3 regions of the Priestia sp. SB1 genome follow, and region 3 is predicted to be linked to each of the others. Evidence: predicted binding sites of a transcription regulator. Region 3 holds the regulator's gene; each other region holds the start of a gene.
The links. The regulator LexA, encoded in region 3, represses DNA repair genes until DNA is damaged. The targets are predictions, from matches to a motif close to CGAACATATGTTCG.
Positions count from the first base shown of each region.

Region 1: WKH56_RS06380 (YolD-like family protein) is a predicted target of LexA. The motif match lies at 1,479-1,492, and genes of this name have one in related genera.
Region 2: WKH56_RS27965 (Y-family DNA polymerase) is a predicted target of LexA. The motif match lies at 7,122-7,135, and genes of this name have one in related genera.

Region 1 covers NZ_JBBJSS010000002.1:199,086-210,185, forward strand. The annotation lists gene tkt (transketolase) at 1-315, shown strand, start outside; gene WKH56_RS06375 (hypothetical protein) at 492-1,076, shown strand; gene WKH56_RS06380 (YolD-like family protein) at 1,108-1,464, opposite strand; gene WKH56_RS06385 (cob(I)yrinic acid a,c-diamide adenosyltransferase) at 1,630-2,193, shown strand; gene WKH56_RS06390 (hypothetical protein) at 3,567-5,030, opposite strand; gene WKH56_RS06395 (replication initiator protein A) at 5,704-6,894, opposite strand; gene WKH56_RS06400 (ATP-binding protein) at 7,648-9,207, shown strand; gene WKH56_RS06405 (hypothetical protein) at 9,278-10,264, opposite strand; gene WKH56_RS06410 (Dps family protein) at 10,387-10,830, opposite strand; gene WKH56_RS06415 (hypothetical protein) at 10,988-11,100, opposite strand, start outside.
Region 2 covers NZ_JBBJSS010000009.1:27,505-38,604, reverse strand. The annotation lists gene WKH56_RS28020 (DEAD/DEAH box helicase) at 1-1,567, opposite strand, end outside; gene WKH56_RS28015 (hypothetical protein) at 1,954-2,130, shown strand; gene WKH56_RS28010 (hypothetical protein) at 2,183-2,383, shown strand; gene WKH56_RS28005 (hypothetical protein) at 2,376-2,567, shown strand; gene WKH56_RS28000 (hypothetical protein) at 2,607-3,050, opposite strand; gene WKH56_RS27995 (hypothetical protein) at 3,141-3,575, opposite strand; gene WKH56_RS27990 (hypothetical protein) at 3,562-4,071, opposite strand; gene WKH56_RS27985 (hypothetical protein) at 4,149-4,481, opposite strand; gene WKH56_RS27980 (hypothetical protein) at 4,615-4,992, opposite strand; gene WKH56_RS27975 (SMI1/KNR4 family protein) at 5,006-5,212, opposite strand; gene WKH56_RS27970 (YolD-like family protein) at 5,465-5,797, opposite strand; gene WKH56_RS27965 (Y-family DNA polymerase) at 5,812-7,077, opposite strand; gene WKH56_RS27960 (hypothetical protein) at 7,274-7,834, shown strand; gene WKH56_RS27955 (hypothetical protein) at 7,870-8,439, shown strand; gene WKH56_RS27950 (DUF3916 domain-containing protein) at 8,706-9,263, shown strand; gene WKH56_RS27945 (hypothetical protein) at 9,311-9,535, shown strand; gene WKH56_RS27940 (WapI family immunity protein) at 9,970-10,401, opposite strand; gene WKH56_RS27935 (DUF2695 domain-containing protein) at 10,786-11,100, opposite strand, start outside.
Region 3 covers NZ_JBBJSS010000001.1:212,433-223,532, reverse strand. The annotation lists gene WKH56_RS01165 (N-acetylmuramoyl-L-alanine amidase) at 1-314, shown strand, start outside; cyclic di-AMP (ydaO/yuaA leader) riboswitch at 506-647, shown strand; gene WKH56_RS01160 (APC family permease) at 810-2,636, shown strand; gene WKH56_RS01155 (cation diffusion facilitator family transporter) at 2,746-3,723, shown strand; gene WKH56_RS01150 (glycosyltransferase family 2 protein) at 3,763-4,740, opposite strand; gene WKH56_RS01145 (GtrA family protein) at 4,737-5,129, opposite strand; gene WKH56_RS01140 (ArnT family glycosyltransferase) at 5,150-6,655, opposite strand; gene WKH56_RS01135 (hypothetical protein) at 6,955-7,134, shown strand; gene WKH56_RS01130 (magnesium transporter CorA family protein) at 7,202-8,647, opposite strand; gene lexA (transcriptional repressor LexA) at 8,857-9,474, opposite strand; gene yneA (cell division suppressor protein YneA) at 9,621-9,950, shown strand; gene WKH56_RS01115 (YneB family resolvase-like protein) at 10,004-10,672, shown strand; gene WKH56_RS01110 (DUF896 domain-containing protein) at 10,742-10,972, shown strand.

The DNA of each region.
Region 1 (11,100 bases), on a different contig from region 3:
GCGGTTAAGGCGCGTGAGGAGCTAATTAAACAAGGCTTAAAAGGCGTTCGAGTAGTAGCTATGCCAAGCTGGGAGTTATTTGAGAAACAACCTAAAGAATATAAAGAATCAATTCTACCAAGATCAGTGAAAAAACGTGTAGCAATTGAAATGGGAACAACTTTAGGCTGGGAGCGTTACGTTGGTTTAGATGGAGCAATTGTAGGTATTGATACATTTGGTGCATCTGGTCCAGGATCTGAAGTATTAAACTACTTTGTTTTTACAGTAGATAACGTAGTAACTGTAGCTAAAGATTTAGTAGCTAAGAAGTAATAAGCCGCTAAATACATAATGTAAAAAGGCGTTTAAACAAATGTTTGTTTAAACGCCTTTTTTCTAGATTAGAAAGAGTGGATACGCGTGAAAATAATTTTAGATGAACGAATAAAGTTGTTTCTTTAAAGCGGTGTGTTTCAAGTGGGAAAGCTTTTTCTGGAGGTGTTTTAAACGTGCATAAGATAAAAAAACATATATGGATGGAGCAAGCACTAAAATTAAATCAAACAATAAAAATGGAAGTGGATTTATGGTGTATTTATTCCGCTAAGAGTCTAAAATTTGAGGATTATGTTAAAAAAACGAAAATTAATTTTCAGGAATCTACCGTAGAAGAAGCTCTTAAAAGATACTATAAAGAAAATGAATTCTTTACCAATCACTCTTTTCTTCCTGCAGAGTTAGAAAAAAGCTTTAATGAAATTACTGGAAGAGGGCTTGATATTGATATTAAATATAGTTACAAAGAGGGAATAGAATTTATACCATTTCACATCGGTGGAAATTGGACAGATAAGGAATTACAAAGCCTACTAAGGAATGGATTAGAGTATTACAAAAACAATGCAATTGAAATAGCGATGCGGTTTGGGAATTCTACTGAAGAATTATATGAAAAATGGCTACTTGGATATTTTAAACAAGAAATAGTACAAGATCCGGAAATTCAAAACGCCTTTAAAGCAAGGGTGCAATTCTTTAATGAATATATTGAGCATATTGCTACAGATAACAAAACACATAGAAGCACCTTGTAACTAAAGGGTTCCTATGTGTTTTTTGTTTTAGTCATTCAAATGTAATAGCCACAATATTTTCTAATTCCATTTTGTTTTTAAAACCAAATAAGTCTATAAACATAAAGGTTTTACTGTTAACATCTACAGCAACTATCTCTCCAGGTTCAGTGTCGCAATGGCCGTTCTTATAATGTGTTAATTGAATTGTTCTACGACTGTGCAATGCTTCCCCTAAAGCTTCGTTAATCTCTTCCTGTTGTTCCTCAGATAGGAGTGGCTTTTCTACTTTGTTTAGTTCATCAAAAACTTTCTTTAATCCTATGTATTGTTCTGGTATGGATGCAAAAGGTCTCCATTTCCTCATTCCTCTATCGTTTATCTCTTTACCTTTAAACTCATTTTTCATTTCAAACCCTCCACAGAACATTTGTTCTTATTTTAAATCAAACTCCTTTCGCTATGAAAGAGCTATATAAAAAAAGGGAAGGGTTCTATACTGTATTATCTCTCATTATTTTTAGTTTTTTCAGGTAAAGAACCAATTAACCCTTAATATATAAGGGAAAGGGGAGTGGTTAATTTGTCAAAGATTTATACTAAAACAGGTGATAAGGGTACAACATCTTTAGTTAATGGTAAGAGGATTTCAAAAGCTGATATTCGGGTTGATTGTTATGGGACTGTTGATGAATTAAATTCATTTATTGGTCTGGCTCTCAGTCAATTATCTTTAAGGGATGCGGAACTAGAAAAAGACATTAGAGAAACGTTTCATACGGTTCAAACGAAATTGTTTTATGTAGGAGCTGATTTATCTACGCCTGCTGCAGATGAAGTGAAGTGGCGTTTAGAGGAAAGTGACATTCGATTTCTAGAAAAGAAAATTGACGAGTGGACTGCGTGTGTACCAGAACTTGCTTCGTTTATTTTACCTGGAGGAGTAGAAGCTGCTGCATCTTTCCACGTTGCTCGTACTATTTGTAGAAGATCTGAAAGAACAATTGTAAGCATTATTGATGTAGTAAACCCTCTGTCTCTACAGTATGTTAACCGCTTATCAGATTTCTTGTTTGTCGCGGCAAGATATATTAACTACCTACAAGGGAACAAGGATACAATCCTAAAAACTACTTAATGATTGGCTAATTAAAAAACCGTATAAACTACGGTTTTTTTACAAAAGTATCGTACCCTAGATGCCTGTTTACAGTTTTATAGACTGAAAGTATCGTACCCTAGATGCCTGTTTGGACAAAAAGTATCGTACCCTAGATGCCTGTTTGTAGTTTTATAGAGCAGAGTATCGTACCTTAGATGCCTGTTTGTAGTTTTATAGACTAGAAGTATCGTACCCTAGATGCCTGTTTATGCTTTTATATTAAATAACGCTCTTTATGATATCTCTCGTATTCCTAAAAATAATTGAACCACCTTAATAAGTATTGAACAAACCTTTGGGATGATTATGTTCTACACCTATTCATTTACCAGTGCTTGTAAGCTAACTGGTTGTTTAAGAAGGTATCTATATAGGAATTGAATACAGCAGTATCTTTAGGGAGGGGAAGCTTACTAGCGGGTATTTATTGCAGAATTTTTAGATGTGGTGGATTTTGCAGAGACCAACTAGTGCTGGTAGATCTCAGTAGTATATTTAGTTCATCTGACTATGCTTTTGATGTTCTAAGGGTATTTTGTGTGCGTTTTTAATTAAAGCCTGCAAGGGGCTTTTAAACCTTGTGCATATGCAGTAAAATCCTGAATACATATATAAGATGTTTTGTGGTTAAACTACCCATACTCAGTTAGCTTAAATAATGTATGCAACTATATTTAAGTTCTACAGATTTTCACTGTTTAACATACAATATACGCAACAACGCTCTGTGCGCTATATTAGCTTTTACGATATCACACATAAAATGTGTTTAAGTTGCATTTAGTCAAATAATGTTGTTTATTGTGAAAAAAATATGGAAATAGGTTACCTAAGTTATAAAAAAAGTGAAAAAAATTAGACATAGTTTTTATTCATTATTTTGAATGTGAGCTGAAAAGCTCTTAGTACCTTAATTAATAAGTATATTTAGTACATTCTTTCAGTACAATAATTTAGAACCTTTATTTAGAACCATTAATAACTTAGTACTTATAAAGCTTGCTGTTAAAGGATTTCTAGCTCGGTTTAAAAACAACGAGAAGAACGAGAAAGCTATTTGCAATTAGTTCTTATCTTTTAACAGGAATGTTTGGCAAATAACAAATAAATATTAACTAATTACATAATAAAAATAATATTTCACTGTTATTTAAAAACAATTTACATAACTTTTTTAACAATTCACAGCCAATATTTCAGTAAAAAAAATAAGCCTAATGGCTTTTTTTGTCTGAAAATCGTTATTTTAGAGAGAAATGACATAAAAAAATCTCTTTTAATTAAAGGGAAAGGTAGCTTATATAAAAACTGAAACGCTAAAGCCCACTCACCAGAAGGTCAGTGTTTGCCTATGCGCTTACATCAGTTAAATTTTGCCTATGTTCTTGCTGAAAGGAAAAATAATCCTTGAGCGATTGCTTTTCAGTTTCAAATAAAGCAATAGATCCATTTGTAAACAATGCTTTATTCCCATAGGATTTTACTTGGTCTGTAAGCTTATCTAATTGTTCGTATGTACGAGCTTTAAGTGAACGTAAGCTGTCTAAAGCACACTGTAGGCTAGTCCAATTACGCTTTTTCTTAACTTTTTCAACTTCTTCGCTTGAAGCCGTTTGTAATACTTCTACATCTTTGGCAAGAGCGTCATAACGTGAAATAACCCATTTTTCATACCAGATGCTTAAAACATCGCTGATATGTGCCACTCTGTTATATTTTTCTCGAATCGGCTGGATGTGCTCGTAAACTTCAATAAAACCTACTTCTTCACCAAGCGCTTGAGTAGAAACTTCTTTATGTAAGAACTCGTTATTCAACAAACTTTTAATGCTTTCGCCTTGGTGAACGTAGTTTTTCATTTCTTGCGTAACTTCATCGCAAATAAGCGTACTAAAGTAGGCTGAGGCTTGCTTAGGGTTCGCTAATAGTTCAGGTTTAGAATGGAATGCTAAAGAAAGCTTCTTAATAGCTGCGTTGTAAATAAAGCGTGCTAGTTTTAAAAGCTCGTCTTTGGCACCACTAATAACCCCTTGTTTCATTGATTTTTGTTTTTCGATCTTTAAAAGGGACTTGTATAGGGACATACCAACACCTTCAATTTCCTTGCAAAGTTCGTCGTTTATGTATTCTGGGAAACCAGCTTGATAGATATGTTTACGTAAAAGGTCTCTTTCTGTTTGGTTTTCAAGAAAATCATTAAGTGTTCCTTTTTTAAAAGAAAAAACGATGGCATCAGTATGGTTTTCTGTATAAGAATATGGATTATTTTCCAAATTAATAGAAACCACGTTATTAAGATCAGAGTCCTTAATAGCGCGAATAGAGTCTTCTAAACGTGACTTAGTAAAGAAGCGATTGCCCTGATTCTTAGTATTGGGCACAATTTCGTGATATTTAAACATTACTTTTTCGGATTTTAAAGTAGACATACGAAAAGCGGCCATTAAGAGTAGGCGTTTTGCATTAAGAGGTAACGAACGAAATGCTTCAGTGTAAAAGAACGAATACTTCTTGCAGTACTTGTCAGTATGTTTATTAAATCCAAGGTTGCGAGTAGGGCCTAAAGTGAAACGATATTTAGTTCCTTCCTCTGTTTCGTCAGGAATGAATACATTTTGACGTTTGGAAGAAGAAAGTCTTTTAATCATTTCCTTCATATATTTTCTTTTAGTACCTACACAATTCGAAGTTTGAGTAGGGGAGATTTGAATGACTCCATCCCAATCAACATTTAGCAAGGAGACAAGACAAACATCGAATTCTTTAGACGATACATTATGTAATAAAAAATGATACGTTTCTTCAAAAATCATATTTGTTTTACTCCTTTCGCTAAATTTTTTGGTATAAGAAGATAATACCCAAAGACAAGAAAATATAAAATATCGTACCCTAGATGCCTGTTTATCGTACCCTAGATGCCTGTTTTAATTGAACACACGTACCCTAGATGCCTGTTTACGAAAAAGGAGGGTATCGTACCCTAGATGCCCGTTTGAACAAAAAGTATCGTACCCTAGATGCCTGTTTGTGAAAAAAAGGGGTATCGTACCCTAGATGCCTGTTTTATTAGAAAATATCGTACCCTAGATGCCTGTTTTAAATATAAGGTGAGAAGGACGATATCAAAAAAAATAGTAACGTTCTGAAAAAGTGTTGATATCATTAGTTTTTTAACAAAAGATGTAGTTAATTTACTTTAAAAGTAAATTAATTAAGTAAATAGTTTGATATCGTACCCTAGATGCCTGTTTGGACAAAAAGTATCGTACCCTAGATGCCTGTTTACGAAAAAGGAGGGTATCGTACCCTAGATGCCTGTTTGGACAAAAAGTATCGTACCCTAGATGCCTGTTTGTGAAAAAAAGGGGTATCGTACCCTAGATGCCTGTTTAGATGAAAGTATCGTACCCTAGATGCCTGTTTACACTAAAAAAAAAATTAAAATTTTTTTTAGAAAATAAAAAACGCTACGAATTGTAGCGTTTAATTAAGTGGTAAGTTTAATTGTTCACCGTTTATAAGCGGTTTTTGTTTGGTTTTTGAAAGGATATTAATTAACCATTCAGATGGTTTAATAACTAAAGAATGGACTCTATTTCCTTTTTCTGAACCCATAAAGTAAAACTTTTCTATGACTTCTGCATTTACTAAATCTTCGCAAGCTCTTTCTACAACTTCTTTGTTTCGGACTGGTTTTGGTGATTCCAACTTTAATTGTTTGTAGACGACATTGATTGGAAGTAGATAAGTTTGGTCTTCTCTAATGTATTCTTCTTTGTTCGCCATATTACCTATTCCACTTATCATAGAATAAATTGCCTTGCTAGTATCTGTTCTAAGTTCATCCCATAAGGCTAGACTGATTAGAGAATAATATCCGTTCTCAATGGACTCATATATGTGTGGAGAAAATTGAATTTCGTATTTTCTTGATCTAACTCTTCCGCTCTGATCTTCATCAACAAATTCTCTATCAGCAATAATAAGATTAAAACGTTCTGTAACATATCTTGTTCCTGTTTTAATATCGTATGCATCTTGAAAGACAACAGAAGTATTTCTTAGTTTTTCAAGTGAGTCCCTCAACATTTGATATTGGCGGCCACCATACCCCATATTCATTTTGTCTAGCAATTGATACTCAGTGAATGAAAGCCAACTATTTTGTCCTTGGTCGTCCCATAGAGCGAATAAAGCAAAGAGTGTCTTCGCATCATTTAGCGTTAAAAGAAGTCCCATATCATTGTGATAAGTTAGTTTTCTAACTCCTTCCTGCTCAAACGTTATATAGCCTTGCTTTTTCCCTTGATCAATTAATTTTTTACTTCTGCCTGGATAAAAAGGAGTGGCGTTTAAAATGTTAGTATCAACCTTACTTGTTAATCGACTGTTAACACGCCTAAGCTCTCTAGCTTTTTCGACTAATTTTACGGCTGTTTCAATAGTTTCAATGACTGATTTTTCAATGACTTTTCCGTTCTTTTCTTTTTGTTTATATAGTTTTAACTCTTCTTCCTGCAGAAGATCTTTTGCATCTTTAAAATCATTAAGTTTAAATTTGCGCATTGCTTCTATTCTTTTAGCTGCTTCTAAAAATGTTGCTTCGTCATCCTTCTTATCATTTTGAATAAGTTCGGCTGCAAAATCCTTTACTTTATCTGAGAATACACTCATTGGTACAACCTCCTTGAATTACTTGCCTATAGTTTAAAAGAAAAATGTGGAATCCACAAGTTAAATGAGAAAATAGTACCGTATCTCCGTTGCACCTTTTTCTAAAAAGAGAGGGAAAGTACCGTACCTTAATTGCACCTTTTTCTAAAAAGAAAGGAAAGTACCGTACCTTAATTGCACCTTTTTCTAAAAAGAGAGGGAAAGTACCGTACCTCCGTTGCACCTTTTTCTAAAAAGAGAGGGAAAGTACCGTACCTCCGTTGCACCTTTTTCTAAAAAAAGAGAGGGAAAGTACCGTACCTTAATTGCACCTTTTTCTAAAAAAAGAGAGGGAAAGTACCGTACCTTAATTGCACCTTTTTCTAAAAAGAAAGGAAAGTACCGTACCTCCGTTGCACCTTTTTCTAAAAAGAAAGGAAAAGTACCGTACCTTAATTGCACCTTTCAAACTTTTTAACATTAATTCAAAATATTTATATATTTGCTAATAACAGTATGGCTATATTACGGAAATTAAAAACTTGTAGCTGTTATTGTAATTTTATCTTTACAAATAAAGAAGTTTAGTTTAAAAATAGTAGATAGAGTTGTGACCCTTTATATATTTCGCCCAAAAAAAATAAATGGGTTTTTTACTTTTTGGGGTTTTTTATAAATCAAGATATTTAGAATTTAATTATTTTTTTTAAGAAAAAAACAATTAAATAGTAAAAAAGATAGATGTAATAAGAAATGATTGGATAGGTGACCTAATTGAAGGAACAACATAGTAATACTGTAGATATAACTCCCAGTGTAAGAATTTTTACGGTTTTAAGAAACACTGGTTTTGATATTAAAGCAGCCACAGCAGAATTGCTAGATAATGCAGTAGATGCAAATGCCAGGGAAATTGATTTGTATGCTTATATTAGCGATCAGGGAAAGAAAAACCTATTAGTAGTTGACGATGGTATGGGAATGTCAACAGATGCATTGAAAGCTTCTCTAACATTAGCTGAATTGTCCAAGGGTGGAATTGACGAACTTGGTAAGTATGGTATGGGATGGAAAACTGCCGCTCTAAGTTTAAGTAGAAAATTTGAGATTTTTACAATGACAGCTAAAAGTGGAATTGTAATGTATGCAGAATTTGATGTAGATAAGATGGAAGAAAAAAATAAGTTTGAAGCAGAAATCCGAGAAGCTACTGAAGATGAAGCGAATTTTTTCCTTAGTAAATTAGGAAGAGGTAAAAGATCAGGTACAGTCATTCGTATAGCTGATTGTGATCGATTTGATCCTAGCGCAACTACATATGCTAATCAAATGGAAATTTATATTGGTAAGTACTTTAAGAATTTTATTGAAAAAGGTCTTTCGTTCACTGTTAGTGATGTTCCTGGTAAAGGAAAAAGAATTAAACCTATTGATTGTTTAATGCGTAACGATCAAGAAACACAAATTGTAGCGGATAGAGAAGAAGTGAAAATTTCTTACTCGGATGGCGGTAGAGATGCTACTACAATGGTTTTAATTACTGCTGCCGTTATGCCAAAACCTTTTGCTAGAAATGAATACGATGAAATAGTTGCTCGACCAAAAAAACGTGATGAAGTGCCTGTTACAAAAGCAAATCAGGGTATTTATTTCTTTAGAGAGCAAAGGTTGGTTGCTCCAGCACGAGCAACACTTAATTTGTTTGGAGACAAAAATGGTGCTAAAACAAGATTTAGAATAGAGATTTACTTTAAAAGTGAGTTAGATAATGAAATAAATATGGACTTCCATAAGGAGAATGTTAAGCCAACGTCAAGGTTAGCTAGTCAGCTTAGCGATGCAATTAGACCTTATATGCGAAAAATGGCAGATATTATTGATGCAGAAGAAATGGAAGAAACAAACAAGAGAGCAAAAGCAAGGTCATCACAGATATGGGAGGCTAGCCCAATAAAAGAATGGGATGAAAAGGATAAAATTGCTAGCGCGGAAAGTGTTAATGAGTTTTTAAGAACTGCTAATTCAGATGAAATATTTGATGCGTTACAAAAGAAACACAAACCTCTTACTGATTCTCTTAAGCGTGATAAGCCTGACTTAGGCGAATATAGTGGAAAGTCTCTGACGGAATTAGTTTCTGATCTTAGCTCAGTGGACTTTAGTGACAAGCAAACTGCTACAGTCGCTCCTGAAGTTAATTATATGGATGCGGTAAGTTATTCTGCAGCGGTTGGTAAAACTCTAAAAAGTAATTCTACTCCTAAAGAAGTAAAAGAAGCGATTTTGGAGAACTTAGGTTTAGGTCATTTAGTGAAAGAAATTTTAAGTAAATAAAAGAGTTAAAAAGCTTGTCTTAATATTAAGACAAGCTTTTTCTTTATATTTGGATGTTTCTCTTGAAAAATCATAACTTAATTAAGAGATTTTTTAAGCCACGCTTTAAAAGTTCCATATCTTGTACTGGGTTTGAAACGTCTCCACCTTTAGCTTCAGATGTTAGTTTAGCTAAATGTTTAGGTTTCTTACCAGGCTTTAGTGTCCAGCTATCTTTAATACAAAGCTCAAAATGCTTGTACTTTGTTATGGTTCTATCAGCTATGCATTCTGCTATATAGTTAATTGTGACATTATCGCATTCTTTTACTGTTTTCTTAACAATATTAATAGAATTATGATTAACAGCAGTGGCATCTAGTTCTTCTAGTTCGCTTGCTTCTTGCTCAGTTTGTTTCAGTTCAGTAGGAATGCTTGAAATATAAGAGTTTTCTTCATCGATACTATCGAGTTCTTTGGTATCTAAAACTGTTGTATTGGATAACTCTTTCTTTTCTCCGCTCTTTCCCAAAACATTGGAAGGTTCAACAGTTTCTTTAGGTTCATTCTTATTACTGTCTTCAGGAGTAATAGAATCTTTTTCTTCGGAGGAATAAGTACTTAAATCATCCGTAGTGTTGCCGGTAGCGGCTTTTTCTTCATTAATATCGCTAGTATTAGGTGGTGTTGTTTCCTCAGTTTCATTAATTAAGATATCTAAAGTCAATTGTGACAAACCTCTTTGGATATCGTTTGAACGGTCCTCTAATATAGAAGGGGGAAGGGTATTATTCGCTTGGTTTGTTTGCTCTTCCTTTTTAATTTTATCTTTTATATCTACTATTTTATTAGAACAATTCAAAGTGGAATTCCCAAAAACTTGAGTGATTTCTTTTTCAATTCTTTCTTCTTCGACAAGTGCGCTTTGACTTAAGGTGGAATCTGGAAAGACTCTTGCTAACTGTTCCTCATCATTTACAAATAAAGTTTCAAGGTTGGAAGCTTCTTGATAACTCAATTCCTCTGAAGTTAATTTGTTAGATTGATTAGTTTCTGTTAATGCATTTAATGCGCTCATTTTGAACACTCCTTTAAGTAAGTTTATGGGAATATTATAGAGTGTTATTTAAGAAAATAAGGAAAAAAATCAATTTATAAGGATGTATATCTGGTGACATAAAAAAATAAGAGCCTAAGCTCTTATTTACCTAAAAATGATTTGAATTGCCAAATGCGGTCCTCAAAATAAGTAATAATACCAATAAAGAAATCTTCACTTACAGGATCATTAGCAGCATCAGCTAATTCAATACCTGTCTTTAACTCAGAAACTAATTGAGTATAATCTTTGATGACGGTTTCTAACATACTCTGAGCATCTTTAAACTCTTTTTGGTTTTCAACAAGTGTTGTGTGCTCTAAATATTCTTTTAAAGATGTAATTGGTTTTCCACCTACCATTAGTAGACGTTCTGAAAAGTCATCTACTCTCTCAAAAGAATACTTAAACTCTTCACGTAATTCGTTGTGTAATGTAAAGAAACTAGACCCATTCACATAATAATGAAAGTGGTGAAGCTTCTCTGTTAAAACAGCGAAGTTCGCTACTTGTTGGTTTAAAAAAGTATGTAATTGATTTGACACTAAAACATCACCTCGTATTAAAAGAAAGTAAAAGTATCATAATCTGAAATGAAAAAATATGTAAAGAAAATGAAAAAAGTGCTAAGCGATTATTTGGTAAGAGTAATTTCTAAAAGAAAAAAACCCTTCGCAAAAAGGGTTTTAAGGTGTATTGTTATTAACTTTGGGTCTGTTTCAATCCATATCTTCCTAGAAGTAAGCGAGAAGGGAAACCAGACCAACTCTGATAATTATCAGAAGCTAAAAGGAATTCTTTATCATTAATTATAT
Region 2 (11,100 bases), on a different contig from region 3:
CTTTTACTTCTATATCAGCATATATAGTACCAAGGGGATGTTTTATTTCCTGTATCATTTTTGTATACTTACATATCTCCAAGTCTATGTCTTCTACAACGTCCGGGCTCTGTTTTAATATCTCAATGTATTCATGTAAAACTTGTTTGTCATGCTCGATTTCTTTATATAAATTTGTAAACTCTTTTACTGCATCCAACCAAGATGAAGGAGCTAGATTTTGTACTTCTTTATCTAGTAAGTTTATAATCGTATCAACTTTTAGGACATCTGCTGCTTGGGTTTGATTGCTTTTCTTTCCGAGTGCTACCGATATTGGTGCAAAAATAATGTCTTCTGATTTCTGGGCTTCATAAGGCCCAAGAACTAATTGTTTTGAGAGTTCTTCAAAAAATGCTAGTTCTTTAATCTCCGCTAGATAGCTGTTGTCATTTTGGTTTTTAACTTTCAAATTTAATTCTTCTAATTTTGGTAAGTCTTTAGAAATATTTTCAACCGCTCCATTGTTACTTGAAGCAATGACCATTTTAAATTTTGTTAATGGCTCCTTTAAAAAAAGTTGATTTCCCTCAAATGCTTGCTTAGGATCAGAAAACTTCGCCATTTCAGTAGCACGATTAACGATAATTTGTGCAAAAATATCCTTTAATAATGTTGTTTTCCCTGTTCCTGGGGGCCCGTTCACTGAATTTATTCTTTCGTTTTCATTAAGAACTTGGTTTACAGCTACTTGCTGCATTAATGATAAACGATATTCATTTGTTGAAGGCCATCGCCCAGCGGGCAAGTTTTTTGGATCAAGAGCATTCTCAATGGCAGCACGATTTTCGTTAATATTAAGAGCTAATTTGCAACCTTCTAAAAAGTTTTTCAACGTTTCATTTGGTGTGTCACCTAAAATAAGTTCTAAATCGTTCATGTAGAAACTTGTGAAGTTTTTGGATTCTAAGGAGTCCTCTTTCTTTAAAATAGAAATTTCAATATAATTCTCTGCATATTGAACTGATCGTTTTGCAAAACGATGAAATATTTCATCGTATTTTGTTAGAAGCTGAAGAATTGCTGATTCACTCACTCCATCTGTAAATACAGAATTAGCCAACTCCTCCCATTCCTTCGTCATTAATACGTATTGTTCTGAAAACTGTCCAATGTTATAACCTCCGTTCTTCACCATTTCTGTTGTAATTAAGTGAAGCGGTGGAATAAACAGCGACTCTTCAATATATTGACCGTTTTCATCCAATGAAAAAGTTAAACTAAAATTTTTATTCCACTTAGCATTAATAATTTCATCTGTAATTCCAAAGTGCTGTCTTAGAAATTTAACAAGATCGTTTTGTACGTAACAATCTAGATAGTATGTAAAAACTAGACTATCTTTTGCTGGGTTAGTTAACTCTACTTCTTTCCATAACTCTTCTTTTATGTTTACTTTGCGAACCCGTGGTTGATCAAATGTTTTCATACGCTTCCCTAATTTAATACCAGGGACTGGAGGAACAACTCCAGGGCTTAAATTTTCAGCAAAATGCCATGCCTTTAATATATTTTGTGTATTTGTCATATTATCAACCCTCTTTATTGTAAAGAATTTGCACGTTCAGCTTACAACGAATAACATATAATTAATTAAATGTCTTCTAGCTGTTGTATTTAGATGTTCACTTGCTAAAGTTATCTATAAAGGTTCATGTGTTAATACAAACTATTTTCATGAAGTATAATTATGGAGATGTATACTAATAATCTACCTTTTTCCACCATAATTGTAAATGAAAGAAGGGTTTTAGCTAATAAAGATTAAGTCTATGGATATCATTTTTGTAGTGTAAATACAGGTAAAAAAAGAATTTGCACATATCGTAAATTTATAAAGCCTCTAAAAATAATTTATCGCATTCTTTTTGAAAATTTACCTTAGGTTACTGTTGAAGATGAAAGGTTGGTAATATGTCAGAGAATGAAAAAACTATAGAAAAAGCTATAAACAATACAAAAGCAAGTTTTGCGGTAGAAGGCTTATACCTTTCTGATTCGGAAGAAAGACTCATTCAAAAAAAGATAACCGGTCAATTTTCAGATGAAGAATTTTTAAGTGAGGTAAAGAAATTAAATAAACTAGAGTAAATTCATAAGATGTATATTTCTTAGAAAAACCGTTAACAGGAGTGGTGCTTATATGCCAAGTCGCGAACAAAAATTAAAAAAGTTTTCTATCGAAGAGTTACGGGCAAAATTAAGCGAAGAGCTTAAGAAAAACCCGCCACGTAAAATCGAGAGTGATAAAGATGGCACAATTATATTAGATCCAAACAACCCTCAGGATTGTGAATGGTACGATAACGATGATGCTTATGGCGGATATAAAACTGATGACTAATTATATTATCTTTTTTTCATGGTTTTTAGTCTTATTTCTTCTATGGATTACCGTCTCATTCTTTGGAGGTGAAAACGCCCAGCGGTGGTCTATGTATCGTTTGAATTCTCATAAATATGGTCCGTGGGCTTTAGAGTTTTCTCTTCTGCTTTTGCTTGTAGCTTTCCTATCCTTAATGTTTTGAAAATGGATTTTAAGGCGATAGCTAGGTTATAAAAAAACGTTAATCTAATTCTTCAGCCAGGACCCAAGGGCCTTCTATCTCAAAATTCAGTTGAAGTACGGGTCTGGCAAATCCGCCAGGGACAAATTCCAAATTTTTAGAAAAGCCAATATGTAAATTATTACTTATTTGGATTGCATCATCTGAATTTATAATTTCAAGAGGTGTTTGAAGAGATACCTTACCTACAAGATGATAACAGCCAATATAGAAGTGTAGCCCATTTTCTTGAGGATCAAAATGTGATAAGTGATTACATTGAGAAGGATTAATACCTAGTTGGTAAAAAAGCTGAAGCTCTATCTCTGATCGTGACTTCATAGCTTCATAGAAGTTTAGACAATATAGACAATCGCACAAATCCCACTTCTTCAAATACTGTTTTTTTGTTTCTTCAACATCAATTTCTAAAATCCAATTATTAATCTTTATAGTTTGATACATAGTCTTCACTTCCCATACTTAGGCTATTTAGAAGTTACCTTCAGCTACAGAATTCTTTAGCTTAATTTATAAGCTGATTAGAAAGATAAATTATAACGAATTAGCAAAAGCATCTAATAATTCTTCACCTTTAGTTTCTGCTTCTGTCTCATCAAATTCTTTCTCTTCTATCCATTGTTGGTAATGAACAATCTCGTGAGCCATACTGCGGAGTATAGCCCAAAGAGCATCAATTTCTCCCCTTTCCGATACTAATTCTTCATAGTCACCAGTAGCAATTCGTATATAAGGTTCTATCGCTTTATCATATGGTGCAAAGAAAGTAGCGCTTACTAGCTCTTTAGAATATTTATTTTTAATTTGATAATCCTTTTTTAAATACACAACAACTCTTACAGGAAATTCTATCGTTGAACGTAACCAGACTGCAAAGTTTAAGCAAGACTGTCTAACTGCTGGTTCTACACCTTTCTGACATCTAACCCTCAATCCTGATCGAGGACATTGTACCCTAGCTCTTCTCATTTAATTTCACCTTTAGTTTCTTAATGGCTCTTAATACTTCACTCCTGTTTTTAGCAAGCTTCATCCACTTTGGAAGTCGACTCTCGACACTTAAATAATAGGGATGTGATTCCCTGAGTTCAGCTTCTATATAGTTTTCGATATAATTTAAATGTTCTAGGTTTAATCCCCATAAGGTGTTTCCACTGCATTCGATTTGTAAGTAGAGCGGAAGTTGAAAATACCAATCACAGGGGTCTCCAATTAAGATTACTTCATAATTAGCTTTAGGTTCATACGAGACTCTTGCTTTTCCATAACCGTTCGCTTTTATAACTTTGTCTTTTGTTGCTCCGCAAGCAGTACAAACAAACCTTCTTCTGACGTTAGCGACATAGGGACTCGGATTATCTAAAGCTATGACGCTTGCACAAGAAGCACAATGTGGACAAACGACTAGAAACTCATCCCCTAACTCTATAAGTGTTTTATTTTTATTTAGAACTGTTTTTTTCAAGACGTTTCCCCTTTGAATTTATTCATTCATATTATCGAAGCGATGAAACCACAACATAGATTTCATTTAATTCTACATTAATCACCAGCTGCAAATACTAATTTATTTAGCTTCAGTGCTTCTAAGCAAAGACCCTTTAATGCTTCAGCAAATGTTTTCGTTTTCAGATTTATTTCCGTTGGCTGTCGACAGGTAGTCTTTAACGCTTCACATACCTTTATTAATTGATTGATTTCTTGTACAGAAAACAACTTGTCACCATATTGATCTAACCCTGTCAACAATTCAAATGAATCCCTGAATTCTCTTGCTAATAGATAGTCGTGTACTCTTTCCTCAAATTTTACACATTTAGTAGAAGAAGCAGCTTCTTTCTTATTATTAACGATATAGAAATCGATTCCTACCATAAGGACCTGCCTTTCTCTACATTCTTTCTAAGTTTAATAGGTACTAAAAAAAGAGGACAGCTAGGTAGATATTAAACTACTATCTGTCCTCTTCTGACCGTACTCTTATCAAAATCGTTTAACGAAGCCATAATTAAGTAACATCTTCTACAAACTCTTTTAGAGAATCATACATTTCTAAAGCGTCCCATTCACCCATACCATGTTCAGCTGTGAAAACTGGATAATCTTCATTCGCTATATCAATAAAAAGCGGGTCACCGCCGATTTCTTCATCATACCCTATGACAAACCAGCTTTCTTGCCAATCTCCTTCTTGATTCCCTATAAGGGAATTGGCTTCTAGATCTTCTCTATAGCCTAATTGTCCATCTAAAAACTCGCTTTTAAGATAGATATAATAAGGAGTAGAAAGAATTTCTCCCACTTCATCTTCAAATTCTACTTTCACCGACGTACCTGGAAGTGCTTTAAGAATTTTATAGATTTTCTCTATATCCGGCTTTATCATTTGCTTCTCCCCTTTAATGATCTGTATGATTTATCGTGGCCATTACCCATTCTTCTAAGCTGTCTGCTATTACTTCGCGCTGTTCCCAATCGTGCCAAAAGGTGATAATTTGGCCGACTTTTCCTCCTTCAGCCGGATCCAAGTCTATACAAATATCATCTCCTCCCCCATTCGTGGCAATCGAAATCCAACGCGGGTTCCACCACAATTCTTTTTTCACTGGTCCAACAGGTTCTACTTCTGGAAAATCTTCAAATTCTCCTCCGTCTAAAAGCTCTTTTAAGGTTTTGGGGGAAGGTTAGTCCCACCTTTTGTTCAACCGCTGTTCAAATTCATGCCAAAACTGCTTCATTTTAAAGGCCTCCTTATATAACATTACTAAATGAATCTATGAAAATAATCCTGTACTTTTTAAGCTTACACTAATTATGTATGGAAATCTTATGTAAATAAACTGTTTTATTATTTTCTACTACATGAAACGAACATCAATTAGCTCGCTTAACCTCATTTTGTTTGTTTGCTTACATCCTTCATCTATAAAAACAAAGACACCTCCTAGAGAATCAACAAATTGAATAATTCCTGTTTCCGTTATACACTGCCCATGCTTGTAATACGTCAGGTACACTTTTTTATGTGTATGAAGCGCTTCAATCAAAGTGAAATTAATCTGTTCCATTTGATCTTCTGTTAAAAAAGGTTGTGGTATTTCTGCTTGTTTTTTTATAATTTCCTGTAATCCTTTGTATTGCTCTGGCATAGTGGCGAACGGTCGCCATTTTTTCATTCCTCTGTTCTGCATAGCAGCTTCCTCCTTTATGCTTTATGACCTCCTAGAAGGCCGTTTCGATAACGAGCCGTTGAATGATCGAGATAGCTTGAGGCCCGTAGAACGCTATTCTTTCCATAACGAAGACGAATGTCATCGATCGTTTTTGCAAGTGCATAGGCTTTTTCCCGCTGATTAATATCCTCAAATAAGCTCATTTGTTCTTCTTCTTGAATGCGTGTGTTCGCCAAGGAAATCCCAATGGAACGAATCGGCATTCCGCTATCATGTGTATGTAAGATGGTTAAACAATACGGAAAGATATCTTGGCTTAAATTCGAAGCTCTCCTCATTTTCTTTTGTCTTGAGAAGCCTCCACCTGTTCGTTTGCTGTAACCAATGGATAAATGAACAGTCTGAGCCACTACTTGATGCATGCGTAAACGAAAACATACATCGTCTAATAGCTCCAACAGCAATAACTCCACTTCTTTTCGGTTTGTATAATCATGGAATAGAATCTGACTTTTTCCAAATGAACGAGAGCTAGGAATGTACACATCAGAAATGCGACTGTAATCAATCCCATTCGCGTGTTGATGCAACTCTTCACCCAGAATGCCAAATTCTTTTTGTAACATCTCCTTTGAAGAAAGAGCGAGTTCTTTGATGGTGTGAATGCCTAACCGTTGTAAGCGTCTTTCCGTAGCAGACGAAATTCCCCAGAAATCCTTCATCGGATGAATGGACCACAGTTTAAAGGGAATATCCTCATATCGCCAATACGCAACTCCTGTTGGGCTATTCTTAGCCTCATGATCTAAGCTCACTTTTGCCAGTAAGAGATTGGGACCGATGCCTGCGGTAGCTGTCAGCCGTGTCTTACGGTAAATCTCGTTGATGATTTTATGAGCTAATTCTTCTGGTGTTTTAGCGAATAAATGCAACGAAGCTGTCGCATCAATAAACAACTCATCAATGCTGTACGCATGAAAATCTTCAGGAGCCACATACTGTAACACCAAACTAGAAATATAGTTCGAAGCTTTGATATACCTCTCCATAGATGGATTCACGACATGGATATCTTTTCTTTTAGGAATGTCGAAAAGACGACTTCCTGTTTTGATTCCTTTTTTCTTTAATAAAGGTGTGGCAGCTAACACAACCGATCCAGACCGTTTGATATCTCCTACCACCGCAAGCTTTGTTTTCAGCGGATCTAACCCCCGTATGACAGAAGAAACTGAAGCAAAAAATGCTTTCATGTCGATGCATATAATGACTCTGTTTGGTAGCTGGGCATAATCCATTGAAAGAACTCCTTAGATAAAGAACGTTTGTTCTCTATTATATGCGAACAAACGTTCTTTATTCAATGGAAATTCTAAATTTTTCCCGATTATTGCTATCACTTGCATAGAATTTATTGTTACATTAACAGAAGTAACTACTACATAACGTAATAGTAAGAGTTCAAAAAGACTAAACCCTAAAGGGGGATAAATGTTGAAAAAAGAATATTTTGTGCAATATTCAGACCAAAGTATAATTGATAGTTTTGACTTTCCAGAAGATAAATTTGTATCTATTACTGTAGGGATTAGGGACATTAATCATGATCTAATCATCTCTTTAGTTCGAAAAATGTTTGGTTTACCTGTTTTTTTTGTTTTAGACTCAATGCTCTCTGGACATGGAAAAGAAACATTGATTAAAAATAAAATTCCTTTTTATGAGCATTCATTAGATGGTGCTATTATTAAAGTTGATTCTGAAGAAAAATTGAGCCATGTTAGTGGATTAGCAGAAGAATTAGTTAATAATGGGCTGAGTATATTCATTTTCTACGGAGAAGGTATTGTAGAGCAGGATTTAATTCCTTCGAGACAATGGAATAAACCTATAGAATTTAAAAATGTCGATATAGATAAAGTCGATACATTTGTGGATGTGGAAGAGGTTGGATTTACGATATTCAGTAAGAGTGATCTATTTAACTCACCTGGAAAAGTCCAAAATTATATACCTCGTAGCTACTCACTTGATATTAATAGCAGCGATATTTAACATTTCTAAATTAAAAGGAGGAGGGTTCGTAGTCAATGAAGTATAAAAATAATAAGAGTATACTAAAAATGTTAGCTATCATCCTTCTTCCTATAGATCTATTCTTTTATCTTTTAGCACTAAAGAGCCTATACGTTTTCTCTTCAAAGGTTTCGATATATTTTCTGATATTTGTTCTACACTTTATCTATTTATACATAGTCCTTATAACCGTTAGCAAAACAAAAGAGTCTAAAGTTTTTTGGGGAGTAATTGGGCCGTTTTTTATTGTACCTATAGCAATCGTTGGGTGGTTCACGTTCTTTTATACTAATAAAGTTGACTATTATGATCTAAGTTCCCCTAAGAATACCCAAAAACTTATTATTGGTTATTCTAATTGGAGTCTTGGAGAAACTAATCATTACTATAATTTTTATAAACAAACGGAATTCCCTTTGGTGAAAAAACGAATAAATCAAGAACCTCTTCATGTTATGACACGAAATACGGATATGAGCGATTTAAATGTTTTAGGAGCTCATGATGCACAATGGGGAAATGAACAAACAGTAACTTTTACATCTCCATATCTAAATAAGAAAGTAACCTTGAATTTAAAGTAAGTACTTTTTTCTACTTAAACAACAGAGTTGAGAAAAAGCCTGTATCTAAGGAGATCCAGGCTTTTTATTTTCTAGTTTAGTTACCATAAGTTTGATTATCGGAACCAAAAAACTTTTTTTGGATTTTAAGGTGCATATTCACTAAAAAAATATGTGAATATGCAAAAATTAATATAAAATTAAGTCTGTCTAGGTAATGTTATAGACAGAGTTTATAAATTTAACATGGAAACTGAGAAAAAGATTAATTGGAGGAAAATCAATACATGAATCAATGGAACCAGAATTGTTATTCAAAAAAGAAAGTAAGAGGCTTAGGAAGAAGGCTTCGTACTTTTTCAAAATATCTTAATGAACAAATTGATTCTCTACCTGTACAGAATAATAAAGATCCAAATTATAAAGGATATACCTCTCTTCATATTCCTTTTAGTATGTTTTTTACCCATTCAAAGAATGTTCCAATTAACGTAAAAAGATATTTTGTACAGAAGATTGTTAATAAAATACAATATCTTCTTGACATACGAACGGAAACGCAAAAGGAATATCGCATATTTTGTAGCTTTAATTCATCCGATTTGGACGATTCTGTTATCCTAATTTTATTTACTAAAAAAGGGATGGATAGCTTCTATGAAGGTTTTTTTAGTACAGAGATAGATGAAGCACCTTTTATACGTTTACACCAAACCCAAAATCTTGAAAATAAGTGGAAGATAAACATACCTGAAGGATTAAGCGTTAAAGGCTATAAACCGATTGGTGCTGAATATGAATATGAGAACTGCGACGAAATATGGTTTATCGGAAGGTTAAGTTAAATTATAAAAAGCATAGAAAATAAATACACTATAATACATAAAAGCAGGTGGAAAGGATTTTCATACCTATATTAGTTTTATTAATTGGTTTGTATCTATTAATCTCAGGAATTTTAATAGTTGTAAAAGATAAAAACACAAAAGGAAAGACTAAGAAAACTTTAGCTTTTTTAGCAGTAGCATCGGATATAGTAACGGATCCGGTCTCTTCTTCAGGGTTCCGTATTATGCTTGGTGCTGTTTTATTAGTAGCTGGATTGGTTCTATTATAAAAAATATCTATTGGAAACTAATTATATTTTAAAAAGGTTCATACCTATAATAGGTATGAATTTTTTTATTATTTACATAGCACCCTCATTTTGGCACTATAAATTTCATTTTTACGTTTACTCTGTAAAGATCTCTCTTATTCTGCAAAAAAACGTTCGTAAAAGTTATTGAATTCAAGTGCACGTTCGCAATTTGTTTTTTGACTTAAACGAACAATAAAAATGATAGATTTATTACATAAAAGAAAAGTCCGTAAATGTATACCTTTACGAACTTTTGCTTTTTATAGGATAGCCGAAAGCTGTGTTATCATTGATCTCTTTAAAACAATTTATTGTATATACACTCTTAGTTAATGTAGGAAAGATTGTGAGAAATAAAAACACCAAGGTACTTTACCCTACCTTGGATTTCCTTTTTTTTATTAATTATCTCAGCTAATATCCCTATATTGACTCAAAAATGTTTTTAATTCATTTAACGTAGCTAAGATAAAGCTTTGATCACTTTCTATTTCAAACTGCAGTACGTTCTCCAAATAAGGCTTCTCTCTATAATAACCGTGGATAACGACTTGACCTAGATTATTAAATTCAAATTCTATTTGAAGAGACGTTTCGTAGTTTATAAAAGTGGCTGTGCCTTGAAGGGTATTATAGCATTTGTTTAATGCTTGATAAAATTCATACATATCGTTTGTAGTGAACCACAATTCTCCTAATACATAGTAATTCCCAGTCTTTATTTCAACCGTTCCTTCAATATCATAACCTCCGAAATGACTTTTTTTATTGGAAAACTCATATTTCTTTTCTGACTTAATTTGAATAAAGCCCTGTTTACCTTCAATTTTAATTTGATTCATTATTGCATCTCTTTTCTGATAGTACTTATATCTTTATTAAGATAATTGAATACCATGTTTTATTTTCTCAATCCATTCTTGAATTTGTCTATTGTCGTAGAAATATATATCGGGTTCAATCTCTAAATCGATGCCTAATAAGAAAATAAAGTATTCATGTAATTGATTCTCATTTAAGGAAAGATTACTTCTATTATCTAGATTTTGAACCCATTTTTAGGCCCATATATTAAATTGCTCTCTAGATATCTCTCCTTTGAGAACATCTTCTAGCTTATTTATCAAATCTTTGTTTGTTGGCTGACTTTCAAACATTCGTTTCACCTTTTCGAAATAGATATTTATTAAAGTTAGTAAAATAAAGACTTTCAGTAGTACTTTAACCTAATCGATCACATTCATAAGAACTTCACAATCACAAAAACCACCATGGTTTTGTAAGGCCTTTACTAACTTAGACTTTTTGCTTCTTAACACGTTTATATCCAACCACTCTCTGGTATAAATTAATGTATGATTACAACCATATGATTCTAATTTTTCTTGTAGGTATATTTCTAACGATTTTAATTGCTCTGATGTTATTCCAAGCTCTTTCCATTGGTTTCCGTATTCTTTTAGCATAGCTAATCTTTTTAATAACTTTTTATCTTTTTCGTCAAGAGATAGGGCATTCTGAAGTGCCGTTAAGGCCTCGTT
Region 3 (11,100 bases):
GAAAAACAATTGTTATTCCTTCAGGAACTTCACCAAACCCATCTCCAACACCGTCACCAACTCCACCTTCTGAACAATATCCACTTCCCAATGGAATTTTAAAACAAGGCGATTCTGGAGAAGCAGTGAAACAGCTTCAAAGAGCATTAAACGCGGTTAATTTTAAAGTAGGGTCAGTAGACGGAATATATGGAGTACAAACGAAAGATGCAGTCAGACGTTTTCAGCTTGTGTATCTTCCTTATGATGTAGATGGCATTTATGGTCCTCAAACGAAAAACAAGCTAGCAGCCGTTTTAAAAGCAAAAAGTTAAAGAAAGCAGGTCTTCTGTAAGCAGGCAGAAGGCCTTTTGTTTTCCCCTTAAAAGCGCCTTAAGTACTATTTTATCGTTTACGTAAAATAATGCTTTACAAACCATTTGTACGGGAGTATATTATCTAAGAACAAAGGATAGTTATGAAAGAAACATGTTATCGATCATACTCTTTAACCGAAAATTATATTGACCTGTTATCGCTTAATTCGTCAGAAGTGGGGGACCCAAATTTGTGCATTGTCACTTGGGGTGAATCCTTTTTTAAAAGGTAGGGCTACTCTCATAGCCCGAATCCGACAGCTAACCCCATAAGCGTTTTGGAGAGGAGGTTTAAGCTGTGTAAAAACGCTGAGAACCCTTAGTGTTTTTTTTGTGCGCTTTTTTAACATAAAAAGGTATTTTTTAGGGATAATATCACTTATTCATGAACTTGTAACGGAGCTTAGCAACGAACAGTGAATAGTAGCTAAGCAATCATCGGAGGGAAATTACGTGAACTATTCAGTTCTCAAGAGATTATTGATTGGAAAGCCGCTCAAAACAAAAGAGTTAGGCGATCAAAAGCTTAGTAAGCTTAAAGCGCTGGCTATTTTATCATCAGATGCCTTATCTTCAGTGGCTTATGGAACAGAACAGATTTTGATTGTCCTTGCAACAGTGGGCGTGCTTGCCTATTGGTATTCGATTCCAATTGCGATTGGGGTATTGGTGCTGCTGACGGCTTTAATTCTTTCATATCGTCAAATTATTTATGCGTATCCGCAAGGCGGAGGAGCTTATATTGTTTCGAAAACCAATTTAGGAGAAAATCCTGGACTTATCGCTGGGGGATCACTGTTAGTAGATTATATTTTAACAGTTGCCGTGAGTGTTTCAGCAGGAACCGATGCTTTAACTTCGGCTTTTCCAACGCTGCATCACTATAACGTAGTAATTGCGTGTTTGCTGGTGATTTTTATTACGGTTTTAAATTTACGAGGTGTAACAGAATCCGCTTCTGTCTTAGCTTATCCGGTTTATTTATTTGTGATTGCTCTTATTTTGTTAATAGCGGTGGGCTTCTTCAAAATAGTGACAGGTCAAGTTTCACCTGAGCTTCATACATCTCTCGGTACCGTGGTGCCAGGTATTAGTTTGTTTTTATTATTAAAAGCTTTTTCATCAGGCTGTTCGGCATTGACTGGTGTAGAAGCTATTTCGAATGCAGTGCCTAACTTTAAAGATCCAGGTGCAAAAAATGCTGTTCATACATTAATGCTGATGGGCGGTATTTTAGCCGTTTTATTTTCTGGCATCACGTTTTTAGCTTATTGGCTTGGCATTTCTCCAAAAGCAGATGAAACGGTTGTATCACAAATTGCATCGAGTGTATTTGGACGAAATGGGTTTTATTATTTTATTCAAGGCACCACAGCTCTGATTTTAGTGCTAGCGGCGAATACAGGTTTTTCAGCTTTCCCTTTGCTTGCCGTAAACTTATCGTCTGATAAATACATGCCAAGAATGTTTCAAATTCGCGGCGATCGACTAGGCTATTCAAATGGAATTGTGACCCTTGGAATTGCTTCTATTGTCTTACTTGTCGCTTTTAAAGGAGCGACGGAACAATTAATTCCTCTTTATGCAGTTGGAGTGTTCATTCCATTTACGCTTTCTCAAACAGGCATGATTGTCAAATGGCTTAGAGAAAAGCCGGCCGGCTGGCAAGGAAAGCTAACCATTAACTTAATTGGTGCCCTCATTACCTTAACGGTGCTAATCATTTTGTTTACAACGAAGTTTTCACAAGTATGGTCCGTGCTCGTTTTCTTACCGGTTATCGTTTATATTTTTCATCGCATTCATACGCATTATGAAGCGGTAGGAGAGCAGCTTCGTATTAAGCAAGGAGAAAAGATTGGAAAGCTTGAAGGAAGTGTGGTCATTGTTCCTGTAGCAGGAATGACAAAGGTAGTGGAAAATTCATTGAACTATGCAAGAACGATTGGTGATACCGTTATTGCGGTGCACGTTGCTTTTGACCGAGAAAGTGAAAAGAGAATGGAAGAGAAGTGGGAAAAGTGGCAGCCTGATATTCGTATTGTTACGTTTCACTCTCAATACCGCAGTCTTGTGCGTCCGCTGTTTCGATTCATCGATATGGCTGAAGAAAAAGCCCGGGAAAATAATATGGCTATTACGGTTGTTATTCCGCAGTTCATCACGAAAAAAAGCTGGCAAAACATCCTTCATAATCAGTCCAGTCTGCTGTTAAAAGCACATTTGCTTTACCGTAAAAACGTAATCGTTACAACGGTACCTTATCGTTTTAAAAAATAATGAAACATGACTAAAAACCTCCAACTTATATGTTGGAGGTTTTTAATTTTTAAATTCACATACACTAACCATAATTGAATCTCATCAAAGGCACAAACGGAGGGATTGCATGAGTGAATTAATTAAGTTATTGCGAAAAGGAAATAAATCGGCCATGATGGCCGCTATAGTTAATACCATTATATCCATTATTAAAGGGATTGCTTTTGCTTTAACGGGAAATGTAGCGATGTTTGCTGAAACGATGCACAGCTTAGGAGACGCAGCAAATCAGTTCTTTGTTTTTATAGGTTCAGCATTAAGCAAAAAAGCTCCGACCAAACGATTTCCAAACGGATTTGGACGATTGGTTAATCTCGTTTTATTAGGGGCGGTTCTTGTAGTAGGAATTATGGCATTTGAAACGATTAAAGAAGGGTATCATCATATTCTTCATCCGACGAAGTCTTCAGGCTTTATTTTAAATATTGCAGTACTTGGCATCTCGGTATTACTTGAGATGTTTGTCCTCTTTAAGGCAATGAAAGAAATTTTGCACGATGTCGGAATGAATACTGCAGAGGTCAATGTTTTTACGCAAAGCTTTGTTCATCTAAAGAAAGCAAAGCCAGCAACTAAGCTTGTTTTTATGGAAGATCTGGTAGCCACTGGAGGAGGCGTATTGGCTTTAATCGCCGTTTTTATTTCGCGATTTACGCCTTTTCATCAAGCTGAAGGAATTGCTTCTATGCTAATTGGTCTTATGATGTTTTTTGTAGTAGGACGAGTATTTTTAGATAACGCTGCCGGAGCGCTTGGTGAAGCAGATAAAGAAATGGAAATGAAAATTGGTGCCATTGTTATGCAAGATGTACAAGTGCGTGATATTCAAACGTTAATGGTGATGAAAGAAGGAGAAGAGCTTCACGTTGAATTAAAAGTAGAAATTGATCCTTCTTTAACAGTAGCAGAAGCGGATGATATTAAAGATCGTCTGGAAAATCGTATTTTACAGGAAAAAGGAATAACGGATGTCATTATTGAATTTGATGAAGATGATGGAATTCCTGACTGGGTGACAAGCGATTTACAGCTTCAAAAAGAATAAAAAACAAGGAAGAAAACAGTTGTTTTCTTCCTTGTTTTTTTAGCTATATACTTTTTCACGCACGTTTTGAGAATCTGTTGAAGCCGCAGAAAAGTTAATAGTTTCACGTACAACGTAAATAGGTCTATTTTTACTTTCATCGTAAATTCTTGCGATGTATTGTCCCACTAGACCTAAACCAAGTAGCTGAATACCGCTAAAGAAAGTGATAGCTACCATAATCGAAGTCCAGCCAGGCTGAATATTTTCACCTATCAGCCAAACAACAATCGAATAACTTAAAACGAGAAGTGATACAAAAACTGATAACAAGCCAATAACCATTACTAAACGTAAAGGTTTCGTTGAAAACCCAATAATTCCATCTGAAGCAAACTTGATCATCTTTTTTAAAGGATATTTTGTTTCACCAGCAAAACGCTCATCGCGCTCATATTCTACATATGTTTGCCTGAAGCCGATCCAAGACATCATTCCTCTTACGAAACGATTGCGTTCAGTCATTTTTTTGAATACGTCCGCAACTTTTCGGTCGATAATACGAAAATCTCCCGTGTCTTTTGGGATTTCAATATCGGACATATAATTTAAAAAGCGATAAAAATACTTAGCCGTTGTCAATTTAAAAAAGGTCTCTCCGCTTCGCTTCTTGCGCTTTGCGTATACAATTTCATAGCCTTGCTGCCATTTAGCAATTAATTCAGGAATCATTTCAGGCGGATCCTGTAAGTCAGCATCAATAATTACGATAGCATCACCTTGAGCATAGTCAATACCTGCTGTGACGGCAGTTTGGTGCCCGAAATTACGGGCAAAATCAATAATTTTTACGTTAGAATCCATAGCTGCTACGTCCTTTAAGATTTCAATTGTTCGGTCTGTACTGCCGTCATTGACGAAAATGAATTCATAGTTAATGTGATTTTCATGCATGACGGAAAGCAAGCGATTATAGCATTCATTAGCTACTTCTTCTTCAAAATACATAGGTACCACGATTGAAATTAGTTCTTTCATGCTTTACCTCCTATCGAGTGATTGTTTGTGTGCTTAAACGTCCATATTTTATTAAGAAAAAAATTAAAAAACATTCCTATACAAGTAGACAACAGTTGTCCAATTATCGGATTAGCAGGTGTATAGTGTACAAGAAGGAATAAGCAAGATGTATTAATTGCTAAAGTAATAAGGTTTACGATGAAAAATTGAGCTAACATCCATTTATGTACAGTTGCTTGAAACACCCACGATTTGTTCCAATAGTAGCTGTTTATGACGCCAATGAAATAGGATAGTACGTTAGCCAATATATAATTCATATCAAAATGAATGAGTGCTAAGTAACTGATAATAGTGAGCAGGGTATTCATTATACCTACGAATCCGAATTTCAGGAATTTTATCACGGTTGCATAATCCCTTCCATTTAATTTATCTCTTCACATTTTGCCTGTGGCTTATTTTTAGTAAACCGTACTAGTAAATAAGATAGAATCACTGAAATACCAAACCCTTCGAGCAGCATAAAGCTTGGAAAAATAAAGAATCGATAGCGAGTTTGAATTTCAATAAGCAAGTGAATAAGAACGTATCCTATGATTAGTAATAAAAACAGTGTATACGGATATTTATCCTGCTTCTTCAGGAATAAACATATAAGTCCAATAATGGAAAGAATAGTAGTTGAAACGTAAATGATTCTTTCATAACTTTGAGCAGCACTAATTAATTTCTCTTTATTAAAAGGTACATCTTCTTGAGGAGTTAATGAAATACTCCAAAATGTAGATGCATCCGTTCCTCCCCACATATTCAGGAATTTAATGTGAAAGAGATCTAAAAGTTGCTCTTTATCTGCTACTCGCTCTTTAATTACTTCTTTTTCTGCTTCAGCTCGTTTTTCTCCAATTGGCATACCCATAAAACGACTAGCATCCTCTGAAGAATAAGAACCGCTTGTTTCATAATTAAAGCCAATAACGAATTTCCATAAAGGATCTCTGTTACTTAAAGGATATTTAGAAATACCGCTCGCTACAAAAGAGTAGTTGATCAGCGCATTTGCAATAAAAAAAGTAGCCAGTACGCCTACGAGGTTTTTTCCTATTTTCTTTCGACGAGTTTTTAACTCAGCAGCATCCTTCGCTTCAATGTAAGGTTGAAGAATTTGCAAGATGAAATAAATGAAAACAGCAACGATAATAATGGGTCCCAGAGGGCGCATTAAATTTCCTAACGACAATAGAAGACCAATATAAAGCCAGCTAAACTTGTTATGAGCAAATCTTTTTATAATAAGGTAAAAAGCTGCATAAAATAAAAAAGTAGCTAAATGCTGATTGGTTAACACTGAGCTGTAGAGAATGTTCGGAATGTAGAACGCATATAGGAAAGCTGCCATTCTCCCAGCAAGTTCGTTAAATACTTTAGCGCCAATTAGATAAATAAAAATAACGGTTCCAGTAGAATAAAAAATATTTAACAATTTTAATGTGAAAATGCTATCTCCAAAACAGCGAATAACAATAGATTCATAGAATGAAAAGCCTAGCTGATATACCCATGTAGTGAAATAAACGCTTTGGTTAAATTCATAATTTCCTTTTGCGATATTACGTGCGGCATCTAGCATGACAAGAAAGTCAGATTTTACAGGTGTTTGAACAGAAAGCATCCATGCTAATCGAACACCTAAGGTCAAAACAATCAGTGAAATAAAAAAAACAGTTTTGTTCATGTATCTACTTGCAATAGCTATTAGAAAAATGACAAGGAAAGTGATACATATTCCTTCAATAATAAATGAATTACTTAAAGCCAAGCCTTTTAAGTCCAATGAATTTGTCATCGCACTATAACTGCCCCATAGAGACCATGTAAGAATCATGACACATAAAAGAATCAGGCTTTTGGATAAAAATGAGTTAAGCATATTACCTCCTGCAAATTATTTCAAAGATAAGGTACAAAATTCCTACCCTATGATACCATATTTTATTATTTTGTATATATTTTTCTTATAGAGTATAATATTAGATTGTTCTGAAATTACAACAGCGGCACAACGTGTAATAAAAGGTTCAGCGGAGTAGACAGTGATTTAGTAATAGATAAAAGAGGTTGGAAAAAAAGGATTTTAGTCGAAGGGAAAAACGAACCATTAATCATCATGTTTGATGGTTCGTTTTTTATGGTGAACGTAGGTTTCATTTGTTTAGTTCTTTCCAGCAGTTGATTGGAGGGCAAGACGAAGACTCCTGCGGGAAAAGCGGAAGGGGTGAGACCCCGCAGGAGCGCAAGCGACGAGGAGGCTCACCGGCCGCCCGCGGAAAGCGAAGTCTTGCACGGAAATCAACAGAGGTGTCACAAGCAATCCCTGCTAGCTTATTTATTTCATTTGTTTCCCTTTAGACTCGCTTGATTTAGTTATGTCTCAATCTCTTCTTTTTTATCATGTGTTTTCTGATGGGAACAGCTTTTATGTTTTAAATCGATCTTTTAATAAATTCCATAGGGAACTCACTCCGAGACTAATGCTGATCAGAATTCCTGATAAAGCTACTATTAAAGCGATATATTCAAAGATAGAAAACTGCTTCATACTATCCCAATTGATGTTTCCCTTTAGCTTGCTAATAACTAAATTCATTCCGTAAATACCGGAAAGAACGGTATAAATCGTTAAAATTAATAATAAGTAATTGTGACGCTTGGCCGCGATTTTCTCTTGATTTTGATACAAAGTACCAAGGGTTTCTTTGACTTCTTGATAAAGAGAATTGATGTGGAAGATTTTTTTAAAGAGCTCAGAAAACTCTTGACCTTCCGTGCGAGAGCTAATTTCTAAAAATAAATATTTACCTGAAAATACAGTAATAGAGCGAATTAGTCGCTCGATGCCCTCTGAATTTTTATGAAACGTGAGCTGAGAATACTCATAGGATAGTTTTAGCAACACGATTTTATAGAAAAAATGCAAAAATAAATTATAGTAATGCTGGCCAAATAGATGATTCATCAAAAGCTGATCCGTTTTAGAGTCTGTCGATTTAGAAATACACGAAAACACATGGTCTGTTATAACGTAATAGGTTTCAGGAGCCCATCTGGAATACACGTGTTTGGTATTATACGTTTTAATATACTCATGGTTGTGTGCAGAGATAAACGGTTTCCCGTCAGGCGTATAGCTATTTAGCTGCCCAGTACGAAATAAAGTTGTGGAGTTAATTTCTTGCTCTTGATTTACCGTTACATAACTTAATACAAACATCCGTTCATCGATAAAATAAGGAAGACTCCCGACGTGCTGTTCACGCGTCGCTTCTTTTTTGATGTGTTCGTTCAAAAATGGCGCGAGCTGTGAAAAAATATAATCCTGTACTTTGCTATAGCGATGATGTTCATAGGTAATGGTGGATCCATGCTCTTCAGCAAGCTTCGGTTCTAATACACGAAAATGATTCATGAATTCTAAAATGTCATCATAGGTGTAATGATTATGACTCATCTCAGTGCGAATGGTCATGACGCCAATTTCAAAAGGACATAAAAAAACATCCACAGACAGCACGTTGCTAGACACGGTGGTGGAGGAAGTTTGTAGCGTAACGGTATGGTCTATTTTTTTTGAAAATCGAAGCAAGCCTTCTTTTTCGCACGAATCAGGAAATAGAATACATTCAATGTAAGGAAGAAAATATTGATCCAAGCTATCATGAGATACGTAATACTGTTCTCCGTAGTATTCTTTTTCTACATGTTTGTTTTGAATGGAAAAAAACTCAAACATATTTGCTTCTAGTGCATGAACAAGCTGCTCTTTATTTTTTCGATCAAAGGAAAAAGGAAAAAGAAACATGTTCATTGCTTTGGTAGGCATAATAGTTTGAAATGGTTCTGTTTTCCTTGGTGTATTGGTCATAAACTACATCCTTCTTATAGTCGGTTGTATTTTTTTTGAGAGTCGAAAAAATGCAGACAGAAAGTAAAAGGTAAAACAGGCTTTATAAAAACCGCTCTACCTGCCTGTAATGATTCGACGTATCATTTATAATATGCCAATTTTTTTAGAAAACAAACGTAAAAAACCAACTAACATCATGATTAGTTGGTTTTACATACAGTGTGTAATTAGTGAATCGTGCGATATACACCAGTGACTTTTCCTAAAATCGTTACGTGGCGAAGAATAATAGGCGCCATCGTTGAATTTTCAGGCTGTAAACGAACGAAATTTTCTTCTTTAAAGAAACGTTTTACCGTTGCTTCGTTGTCCTCGGTCATAGCGACCACAATATCTCCGTTATTAGCAGTTTGCTGCTGACGTACGATTACCATATCGCCATCTAGAATACCTGCTTCAATCATACTTTCTCCCATAATTTCAAGCATAAATACATGATCATCTGGAGAAACGAATTTATCTGGAAGAGGGAAATATTCTTCCACATTTTCAACGGCTGTTATAGGAAGACCCGCTGTTACTTTACCGATAACAGGAACATTAATGACATTGCTTTTAGGGATGTTTACTTCGTCTAGTTGAAGAACTTCGATTGCTCTTGGTTTTGTTGGATCTCTGCGAATTAACCCTTTGCTTTCTAAACGAGCTAAATGCCCGTGTACAGTGGAGCTAGAGGCTAATCCCACCGCTTCCCCAATCTCACGAACAGAAGGCGGATAACCTTTTAATTTTACTTCGTGCTTAATAAAATCTAGTATGTCTTGTTGACGTTTTGATAGCTTCATATTTTTCACCTCGATTTTAGCTATTCTTTAGGTGAATTATACCACGTGATGTGTCAATATACAAACATAAGTTCGAAGAATTCCATTGACAGAAACAAATGTTCTCAATAAAATAAGAACATATATTCTGATAGGGGGATCATAATATGCACCAATTCTTACATTCTATGAAACATTACGCTATTTTTTTTGCAGTTATCGCTGCACTTACATATGTATTGACGCTGGTTTTAGGAGCGGATAAAGTAGATTTAGACAAATATTCAACGGTTACTATTACAAAAGGAGATACGCTTTGGGACTTGTCCAACAAGTATCATAATCACCATCATTTGACCACCAATGAATTTGTCAAATGGGTTGAAGACGTCAATGATCTAAACTCAGACACTGCCCAGTCTTTATCTCCTGGAGATAAATTATATATTCCTGTTTTAAAAAAAGAGTTACATAATCAAGTGGCAATTGAACAGTAGTGTGTAACGGCCGTTCCTGAATATTGTTAGAAGCCGAAAAGGTCGTGATAAAAGTGGACGCCATTATTTATTGCCGTGTAAGTACGGATAAAAAAACCCAAGAAACATCTTTACAGCGCCAGCAAGAAGAATTAAAAAAGCTTGCTGATCTTCACCATCTAAACGTAAAAAAAGTCGTAATGGAAAAAGCAAGCGGATATGACGTAGACAGAGAGGGTATATTGGATGTTCTTCATACAATGAAAGAAGAAAAAATATCTGTGCTGCTCATTCAAGACGAAACGCGATTAGGCAGAGGAAATGCCCGAATCGCGCTTCTTCATGCTTTTCATAAAGAAAATGCTACGATCTATACGATTAGTCATCAAGGTCAGCTTCAGCTTTCAGAATCTGATTCGATGGTGTTAGATATTATTAGCTTAGTGGAAGAGCATCAGCGGAAATTACATAACGCTAAAATTAAAAGAGGAATGAAAAGAGCCGTAGAAAACGGTTATCGTCCGCAGCAAAATTTAAAAAATCAAGGAGTTAACTCAGGAAGAGAAAAAAAAGAAGCGCCGATTGAAGAAATTGTCCGCCTTCGTCATAACGGCTTAACCTTTGCTGAAATTTCAGTTACGCTAAAAGGTTTTGGTTATAATATTTCAAAAGCAACGGTACATCGTCGCTATCAAGAGTATCAAGAGAGTGCTCAATCTCTTGATAAAACGAAAGAGATTTAGTAAGATGACTACATGTTGCCGGAACTGTTCGGTAATTTTAATTATTGATTATAAGGAGATAGGTTTTATATGCTATCAAAAGATAAACTTGCTCGTATTAATGCTCTTTCAAAAAAGGCAAAGGCTGAAGGTCTGACAGAATCTGAAGCGAAAGAACAGCAAGAGCTACGTCAGGAATATTTAAAAGTTTTCCGACAATCTATGACAAACCACCTTCATACGATTAAAGTTGTGGACGAGGAAGGTAAAGATGTTACGCCTAAGAAGTTAAAAGAGAGCAAAAAGAAGCGTCTTCACTAAGACGTTCTAGTAAAACTAGAGGGAGAGTTCCCTCTAGTTTTTTGTATATTTTTAATAAGGCACACAAAAACTGTAAAAGTGGAAATTTTTTTGGTTCAAGTATTGTACAAATAAGCAAATCATTAGTA